DNA from 3 places in the Shewanella sp. SP2S2-4 genome. Region 3 is predicted to be linked to each of the others. Evidence: predicted binding sites of a transcription regulator. Region 3 holds the regulator's gene; each other region holds the start of a gene.
What was found. The regulator sigma-54, encoded in region 3, starts transcription at its own class of promoters, with help from an activator protein. The targets are predictions, from matches to a motif close to GTTGGCACGNNNNTNGNNT.
Positions count from the first base shown of each region.

Region 1: the regulator sigma-54 is predicted to act here: its motif matches at 2,126-2,144, upstream of Q4Q54_RS02995 (BON domain-containing protein).
Region 2: the regulator sigma-54 is predicted to act here: its motif matches at 1,194-1,212, upstream of Q4Q54_RS20195 (FimV/HubP family polar landmark protein).

Region 1 is NZ_JAUOER010000002.1:267,087-270,369, reverse strand. Features, by position in the region: gene Q4Q54_RS03005 (hypothetical protein) at 1-762, shown strand, start outside; gene Q4Q54_RS03000 (DUF3224 domain-containing protein) at 917-1,339, shown strand; gene Q4Q54_RS02995 (BON domain-containing protein) at 1,536-2,090, opposite strand; gene Q4Q54_RS02990 (hypothetical protein) at 2,396-2,851, opposite strand; gene Q4Q54_RS02985 (sigma-54 dependent transcriptional regulator) at 3,100-3,283, shown strand, end outside.
Region 2 is NZ_JAUOER010000034.1:25,842-29,124, reverse strand. Features, by position in the region: gene priA (primosomal protein N') at 1-1,180, opposite strand, end outside; gene Q4Q54_RS20195 (FimV/HubP family polar landmark protein) at 1,283-2,353, shown strand; gene rpmE (50S ribosomal protein L31) at 2,535-2,747, shown strand.
Region 3 is NZ_JAUOER010000011.1:31,826-35,108, reverse strand. Features, by position in the region: gene lptA (lipopolysaccharide transport periplasmic protein LptA) at 1-22, shown strand, start outside; gene lptB (LPS export ABC transporter ATP-binding protein) at 19-750, shown strand; gene Q4Q54_RS10640 (RNA polymerase factor sigma-54) at 858-2,336, shown strand; gene hpf (ribosome hibernation promoting factor) at 2,365-2,652, shown strand; gene ptsN (PTS IIA-like nitrogen regulatory protein PtsN) at 2,655-3,098, shown strand; gene rapZ (RNase adapter RapZ) at 3,095-3,283, shown strand, end outside.

The DNA of each region.
Region 1 (3,283 bases), on a different contig from region 3:
CTAGCGGGCACCTTAGTGATATTCGCCATACTTGCCGCGGGTATTTACCGTTTCAACATGACCAATGATGATATTTATATGGTGATGGAAGATGGTAAGGTCATGCAATACGACGAGGCTATGGCACAGGAAAAAGCGCAGGCACAGGCCAATGAGGTCGAAGTGGTGACACCGCTTGAGGTTAAGCCGGTGGCGAATGCGTCGGAAGTGATGCTTAAACTCTTTAGCTTAAATACCGCTAACCCGTTTGAAATTACCCTACCAGAGGGCGGTAAATCGGTTGCCTTGACCCATTTTATTAAGATCAAGCAAACGGAATTTGCGATGGGCGATTATCAAGATGGCGAGGTAAAAGGCCGAGTATTACTGGATTATTTGCGCATTACGCCGTTAAATTTCGATCCCGCTTTAGAGCCTGATACCCAGAGTAACGCGCCAATTCAAGATGATCCTAAAATGCAGACTATGCCCTTTGTGGCACCGTTTATTGTGACGACTCAAGGTTCGGGGGCATTTTGGTATCTTGGCTTGTTTAGCCTCGATTTTGAACACAATAATTTGAAGCATTTAGGCAGCGTCGTGCTAGGCGATCGCATTGAGGTGGACAGTATTGAACCTGTTTATCCCTTCGAAGCTCCATTCAAAATTGCCGTGACTTATCGCGATAGAGCGCCTGACCAACCTATGTCTGAAAGCCCTGAAATCGTCAAAACCTTAGAGGTGACAGTCAGTGAAACTGGCATCACTAACATAACTCAGTAGTGAGTAGTCGTGCGCAACGGGTCGGGAGTAAATGCATTATGGATCTGCGCAGGCTTGTGCTAAGTTATTTTTCGTTCCGTGTGTGATGCTTGCCGCAGCGGCAAGCATTCTCGGGTAGATAGACTTGGCATAAGGTTTTGACAAGGAGAGTGTCATGCAAGTTAGCAAAATCACTGGGAAATTTGATGTTAAGCTCACCCCAGATAGCCCCTATGCGACAGGGGTTGGCGGCGTGACGTTAGGGCGTATGGCCTTAGATAAAACCTTTTATGGTGAGCTTGAGGGCCGCAGTCAAGGTGAAATGCTCAGTGCGATGACGTCAGTCAAAGGCTCGGCTGGCTATGTGGCGATTGAACAAGTGGTTGGCAATGTATGCGGTAAGCAGGGCAGTTTCGTGCTGCAACATTTTGGCATTATGACCGATGGGCAAAACCGTTTGATCTTAGAAGTGGTTCCCCATTCTGGCGCGGGCGAGTTGCAGGGCTTAACGGGCACTATGGCCATCAGTATCGAAAATGGTCAGCATTTTTATGAGTTCCAGTTTGGCTTTGAAGCCAGCGCTGAGCCCACATTTTAGCGCAGCTTTTATTTTCCCACTTCGATTTTTGTTTTCGCAATTTAGTCTTCCTTAGTCGAGATAGAAAACCTAGCTTGATTAAATCTGATAATAGACATAAAAAAACCAGCCTAGGCTGGTTTTTTGTGACGCTTTGTTATGACTCACTTTTATAACCAATTAGATCAAATCGTTGAGTCAAGACTAACTGCTAGCATTAAGACATGTTTTTTACGACTTTGATTTTATCGACAACCTTTTTCACGTCGTCGGTATTCTCAGCAATTTTCAGCGCTAACTGACGTTCGGCATCGCTAGCAACTTCACCTTTTAAGGTGACGATACCATTGGCGACATCCACATTAATCTGGGTGCCAGAAACATCGGTTGAAAACAGTAAACGGGTTTTGACGACTGTGGCAACCTTAGAATCGGTCAACGACGCGACAACGTCACTGGTGCCTTCTTTCTCATTCATTACAGTGAGTTGGTTATCGACATCTTTTACCCCGTCTAAACTTTTGATCAGTTCAGAGGCGAGGGCTTTATCGACACTGCTTTCCACTTTACCTGTTAATGTGACGTTTCCGTCTTTCACATCGGTGATAATGTCAAAGGAATTGAGGTTAGTGTTGAGCAGTAAAGTGGTTTCAGCTTTACCATCGATCCACGCATCCTTTGCCCCGTCCTTCCAATCTTGAGCTGCGGCGACATTTAAACTGATTGAACCGACAAGTAAGGTCGCTAGTACTGATGCTGTTGTGGTTTTCATAATCATATCCTCCGTTGTTTTCTCGATGTTAGATATTGCGTGAATCGTGCCAGCTTTATTAAGTCATTGACTTAAATGATTTTAGTTGATGATTTCGATATTTTCATGTCTCAGCGATTTCCCCTAAGTCGGTCTTTTTTACCGACAAAATGTAATTTTTGCTGGTAAGCAAAGCCATCTTTAGAGCATAAAAAAACCGCACGAATAAGTGCGGTTGAGTGTGTAAGGTTTCGCGTATGCAGTAGCAAGCCGTATTAGTACAGAGACATCATATTGATGTGCACTGATGCTAACAGCTACAAGGATTAACTGGGGTTGAGTGAACTCATACCATCGCAACTGATTTGCAACCAAGCGGCACCTTCTGCGAGCTGATTGGCAAGCTGTGGCTGATGTGCTTGCCTTACCGCTTGTTTCATCTGGATTAACACTTGTTGTTCAATGGCGACAAGTGCGGCCATCGCTTGTGCCATATGGCATTGTTGCAGCAATTTGGTCACTTGAGTATAAGTCACTGGTATTGCATGACTTAGACCATGAATAGGCTCACCAGTTAGAGGGCGCAGCTGTTCAAAACGCGTCAACATTCGTTGGTGGATATTCGCTTTGGTCGAAAAAATACGCTTAAGGTTATAGTCTTCGACGTACGTCATTGCCTGATTGTAGAATGTTAGCCCTTCTTGATTGAGCTTTATTATTTCATCAATCAAACTGATATCGGCGCGGATATCAGTCTGATGTTGCACAACATTAGACTTCATGAATGCCTCCAAATGCCAGTGTTCGGCACAGTCCTGTTTAACGGTTTGGCTTAACTAATTGCGTTTCGTTCAGCTACCATGCATATTTTGTTCTCATTTCTAATGGTATGTTAACAGGCTGATTTTTAGGCTGATATTCTCGGTTACTTGCGCCATCCTCTTAGAATATCGGCAACTATTACCGTTGCTGTTGTTAAAATTTCACGACTGACATACAGTAGCCCTTCATACACAGGGAGTGGGATAGCATGGCTCGATTGACACTTTTTTATCACCTGCAGGATGTAAACGCCGAGCAAGCTATCATTGAACTCGCCGGCGCAGCCGACTTTAATAAGCTACGCAGTGTCGATGATTTACCTTGGATAGAGCAGCTTGAGGCGAACCACATTGATGTTGCCATCATTGAGCTGTCTAGCCTTAGCCGTGAGG
Region 2 (3,283 bases), on a different contig from region 3:
TAATCCCTTGGCGCACTTTTTTAGCCGAGCCAGCGCGCTCACCCAATTGCAAATGATGGTAACGGCCACTTAAGGCATTTTGTAGACTTTCGAGTGAGGGGGTTGCCGTGCCTAATATCACCGGAATTGATTCTAAATGGCCACGCATGACTGCCAAGTCGCGGGCGTGATAACCGACGCCTTCCTGTTGTTTGAAGCTACTGTCGTGTTCTTCATCAAGTATGATTATGCCGGGATAGGCCATAGGCGTGAACAAGGCCGAGCGGGTGCCGATAATGATGGCGGCCTGACCACAGCGGGCTTGGCGCCAAGCTTCGAGTCTTTGATTGTCGGTTAACCCTGAGTGCAATATGGCGACATTGACTTTAAAACGGCGCTTAAAGCGATTGATAGTCTGGGGCGTCAAGCCGATTTCAGGCACTAAAATTAACGCTTGCTTGCCTTGCTTAAGAATTTCTTCCAGCACCGCCAAATAGACTTCTGTTTTACCCGAACCGGTAATGCCTTCTAATAAAGTACAGTGATACCCTTGTTGCAGATTTAAAGTGGCAACGGCGACGGCTTGTTCTTTATTGAGTTTATGTGGCGTTTCGTCCATTTCGAGTGTGGTGCGCCAGTCGAGGTTAAGCTCGGCGATTTTTTCGTGGCGTGCCACCCAGCCTTTATCTTCTAGGGCTTTCAGTGCCGCTTTACTGATATCTAAGCTGATCACTTCTTCTTGGGTTAAACTGGCGGGTTTGAGTAACTCGAGTAATTTTTTCTGTGCGGGTGCTCGCTTAACCGCTTCTGGCGCAATATTTTGGCCTATCTCAGTTAATTGCCAGAATTGGATCTTTTGCGGCGCGGCATCGAGCCCTTTGCGAAGGGCCACTGGTAAGGCTTGGGTTAGCATCTGCCCTTGGCTGCAAAAATAGTATCTCGCGGCCCAAAGGGTTAATTTATAAAGTGATTCAGGCAACAAAGGTTTATCGTCGATAAACTCAAGCACAGACTTAATCTGCTTAGGCGCTAAGCTGCACGTATCTGTGATACCTGTGACTAATCCGATTAATTGTTGACGACCGAAGGGGACTTTAACGCGCACGCCTATCTGCGGTGTACTAGGATAAGTTTCGGGTACGCGGTAGCTAAAGGTTTGCCGCATAGGCACAGGTAACGCAACTTCGACAAACAATGACATATGCAGGCAAGTCTTAGGCAAGAATGTGGTTTAGTGTACTCAGCGCGGCTGGCTAGGGCTAGCCCTAATGATGGTTTACCAAGGATAGTTGAGAGTAAATAAATGGCTAATATAGTGAAATCATTAGGTCTACTCGCGTTAGTGTGTAGCGCACCGAGCATGGCACAAGTCTCCCATGTGAGCGTTAACAGCCGCATGTTTGAGTTAGGTGGTTATCCAAAACTCAGGGTGAATGTGATTGCGGACAATCAAGACATGTCGCGCTTAGAGTTTGTGGTGCAGCAAGCTGGCGGCGAAGAAAAGTTAATGGTTGAGGAGCTTAATCGCTTTTTAGTTTTGCTCACAGGTGTTGAAGATGTAAAGGATGACAAAGCTAAACTCTTAGTGAGGGAGTATCGACTCGACCGATGGTACGAGGTCAAAAGTATCAATCTATTTGGCGAGGCTAAGCCAACATCGGCTGCGCTATCTATGAGCGCGGCATCGGGCAGTAAAAATACGACGACAGCGCTGGTGCAAAAGCGTGCGGATAAAGTGAATGTTCAGCCTGTAAAAGTGGCCGCAGAATCCACATCAGCGGTGGGTGCTAAGACCGCGACGGTTATTACGGCTGCAAATATTCATATAGATACTCATGTAAATACTCATGTAAATACTAAGCCCACAGTGCCAGCGGCTGAAGTTGTGACTGGCTTTAAATTTCCTGAAGCAGCGGATGAGCAAAATACCCAGGTTGCCGAGGTAAAGGCTGCCGCCAAAAACTCTGAACCTGTTGCCGTTAAAGCAACGTCTGCTGAAACTATGATGCCTGAGCCTGTTATGTCTGAAGTCGTAGTCACTGAAGCAGTTAAGACAACAAATAGCGAACTCAAAGTGAATGCCGCTGAAACGTCCCCAACCGCTTCGCAGACACCTGAACATTGTCAGTTAACTTATCTTGCAGGTGAGACCTTGTGGCGAATCGCCAATCGCTATGCCAACGATTGGGACGTGAGTGTCTATGGCGCTATGCTGGCGATCTATGAGGCGAATCCTGCGGCGTTCTCAAAAAATAAAATCAACGCACTCAAGAGTAATGCGGCTCTGTCCTGTCCTTCGAAAATGATTTTGGCACAGCATGCTAACGCCAAAGAGGCTCAGGCGATGTTTGAAGCTAAAGAGGCGGGAGAATGAAGCGGCGAACTAAAGTCAAAATAGACGCAGATTAACCGCCAAACGCTCAGATAATCTACTTGTATCCCTTGTGGGTATGCTGTACCATTCTGCGCCCTAAACATATTGTTATTAACATGCATGTGGTGTCCGACTACGGGTTGGAAGAGCGACATGGCCTTACACTTTTGAGGTAACCCCAATGAAACCAGGTATCCACCCAACATACGCTATCATCACTGCAAACTGTACTTGTGGTAACGTTATCAAAGTAAACTCTACTGCTGGTAAAGATCTGCATTTAGACGTATGTGGTGCTTGTCACCCATTCTACACTGGTACACAAAAAGTTGTTGATACTGGCGGTCGTATCGACAAATTCAACAAGCGCTTCGCAGTGCTTGCAAAGAAATAATTGCGATTGCAATGTTTCTAGAAAAGGCGCCTATGGCGCCTTTTTGCTTTCTGTCATTTGCTGAACTGCTTTATTTACGCCTATCTTAATACTTATGTTAAATCCCCCATCTGGTACGACTTCACTCAATTAATCGTCAACTTACTGAGTATTGCGAGTTCAAGTATGTAATTCGACTTATTTATAGCAATTATCTATAAGATAAATATGCTAGCCGTTATATATTGTAATTTAACCAACATTTTTGAGATTAACTCGCTACAACTAGCGCTATAACTACAAAATATATGTTTGTTTCCTACAAAATATATTAAGAAATGCAGCTTTATTATAGGAGATAAGTTTATAAAACTAAGCTTAGAGGTGATATTTGCAGGCTAAAGTGAAATTTCTGAATCTCTTATTTAAAAATCCCCCTTATTGGCGTATCTTACCCCGACCAGCCAGACTATTAACATCACCCTTTGGTGAGACTAGATGTGTGTTGGTAGGCCTTACTCTCATAAATTATAAATGTCGCATTTCAGGATTTTAAA
Region 3 (3,283 bases):
GAAAAAGCAGGACTCTAAATGACCCAAATCACCCTAAGAGCACAAAATCTGGCAAAGAGTTATAAGAGTCGCCAAGTGGTTAAAGACGTCAGTCTAACGGTAAAGACAGGTCAAGTTGTTGGACTGCTCGGCCCGAACGGCGCGGGTAAAACCACCACCTTTTACATGGTCGTCGGTCTGGTTAAAAGCGATAAAGGCCACATCTTTATCGACGATGATGATTTAACCGCAGATCCTATGCACCTGCGCGCCCGCAAAGGCATAGGTTACTTGCCGCAGGAAGCCAGTATCTTCCGTAAGCTGACCGTCCATGACAACATCATGGCCGTACTGCAAACGCGCAAAGAATTAAAAAAAGAGCAAAGGGAAGAACAACTCGAGCATCTGCTCGAAGAATTCCACATCACCCACATCCGTGACAGCCAAGGCATGTCATTGTCGGGTGGCGAACGTCGCCGTGTCGAAATTGCACGGGCGTTAGCAGCAAATCCTAAGTTCATTTTGCTCGATGAACCCTTTGCTGGTGTCGATCCGATTTCGGTTATCGACATCAAAAAGATTATCGAACAGCTCAAAAGTCGTGGCCTTGGCGTGTTGATCACCGACCATAATGTTCGCGAGACATTAGATGTGTGTGAACATGCCTATATTGTGAGTCACGGAAACCTGATTGCCGAAGGAACACCTGCAGAGATCTTAGACAATCAGCAAGTTAGGGCTGTGTACTTAGGTGAACAATTCAGGCTATAGTTAATCAAGCGGAGCCAATGGAGGCAATTTGTGCCAGCATTGGGCTCCACTCAAGATGATAACAAGCGACCTCATCCAACAATAATAACGTAGGGATCAGCGGTAACATGAAAGCGTCACTCCAGCTCAAACTGGGTCAACAGTTAACCATGACGCCACAATTACAACAGGCCATTCGTCTGTTGCAACTGTCGTCATTAGAACTGCAGCAAGAGATCCAGCAAGCCTTAGATTCTAATCCCCTTCTCGAGCTGGAAGAGGATCAATTCGACGCCACTAAAGACCCTGTAAACCAAACGCTTTCCGATACGGATTTCAGTGAATCGAGCACTCTGCCGCCAGAGAAAGACAGCTCCACCATAGATACGGCAGAGTCGCTCACGAAAGAGTCCATGCCCGACGAACTGCCCATGGACACCACTTGGGATGAAGTGTTTACCGCCTCCCCCAATTCTGGCCCCGGCGGCAGTCGTGAAGACGATATGCCCTTCCAAGGTGAGACCAGTGAAGGCTTGTATGAACACTTAGAATGGCAAAAAAACCTCACGCCGTTTTCTGAAACCGATTTAGCCATTGCCACCGCCATTATTGATGCCATCGACGATCAAGGCTATCTCACCCAAAGTACTGACGAAATCCTCGAAGCCATGGGCAATTCGGAGGTCGAGCTCGACGAAGTCGAAGCCGTACTCAAGCGCATTCAACATTTTGATCCCATTGGTGTTGCCGCCCGCGATTTAAGCGAGTGCCTGTTGATCCAACTGTCGCATTTCGCCGCTGACACGCCCAACCTAGAAAACGCCCGCATGTTGATCAAAGATCATTTAGATCTGATCGCCGCCCGCGACTTTAGGCTGTTGATGCGTAAGACTAAATTAAAAGAGGATGAGTTAAGGGACGGCATCGCGCTTATCCAAACCCTCAATCCCCGCCCAGGTTTATTGATTACGCCCAACGATGACGAATACGTCATCCCGGATGTGTCAGTGTCGAAGAAAAATGGTCGCTGGGTGGTTGAGCTTAATCCTGACTGCATGCCAAAAATCAATGTAAACCAACATTATGCCTCGATGGCGCGCAGCACTAAAAGCCAAGCCGATAGCCAATTTATTCGTGGCCATCTACAAGAGGCTAAATGGTTTATCAAGAGTTTAGAGAGCCGTAATGATACCCTGTTGAAGGTGGCGAACTGTATCGTCCAATATCAGCAAGGTTTCTTTGAATACGGTGAAGAAGCCATGAAACCTATGGTGCTGAACGATATTGCCGAAGCGGTAGAAATGCATGAGTCGACCATCTCACGGGTGACTACCCAGAAATACATGCATACCCCTAAGGGACTTTTTGAACTAAAATACTTCTTCTCTAGCCACGTCGGTACTGACGATGGTGGGGAGTGCTCATCCACAGCAATCAGAGCCTTCATTAAGAAACTGGTTGCAGCGGAAAACCAGAAAAAACCATTGAGCGACAGTAAGATGGCGCAACTTCTGGCAGAACAAGGGATCAACGTAGCCCGCAGAACCATTGCGAAGTACCGAGAGGCTATGCTCATTCCGCCTTCTAATCAGCGTAAAAGTTTATAACCTACAGTGGATATCGGAGGACGTTTCTATGCAAATAAACCTGAGTGGACACCATGTCGAAATTACCGAATCGTTACGCGCATATGTAGAAGAAAAGTTTTCAAAACTTGAACGCCATTTCGAACAGATCAATAATGTGCACGTTGTGCTCAATGTCGAAAAAATGCAACAGATTGCCGAAGCGAGAATAAATCTTATCGGTGGTGAAGTTTTTGCTACTTCAGAGCATGCTGACATGTATGCCGCTATAGACGCCCTGATTGACAAGCTTGATCGTCAGGTTATTAAACACAAAGAGAAGTTAACAAAACACTAATAATGGAACTTTGTACCATACTGCGGCCGGAGTGCACTACCTGCGCCACTCCGGGCAGCAAGAAAAAGGTACTGGAACTCATCAGCGACTTAGTCGCTGCCCAGTACCCGACCCTCTCATCTCAAGAGATATTCGAAAGCCTAGTGGCGCGCGAAAAGATGGGGAGCACAGGTATAGGTAACGGCATCGCCATTCCACATGGTCGACTAGCCGATATAGATCAGCCCATTGCCATACTCATTAAGTGTGAAGAGCCGATAGCATTCGATGCTATCGATAAGCAACCTGTTGATATTTTATTTGCACTACTGGTGCCTGCAGACCAATGTCAGCAGCACTTAAGTACCTTGTCTTGCATGGCCGAAAAGCTGAGCGACAAGCAAATATTAAAGCAATTACGCAAGACGCATGATGAAACGGAACTCTATCAGGTAATCACTGGATGAAACTGGTCATAGTGTCGGGCCGCTCAGGCTCAGGCAAATCTGTCGCCCTAAGGGTACTCGAAGATCTCGGCTATTATTGTGTCGATAACCTTCCCTTGCCCTTAATCGGCACTTTGCTTGAGCAACTCAAAGGCAGTAACGATCTCGTCGCCATCAGTGTCGACGTGCGTAACATGCCTGAGCAG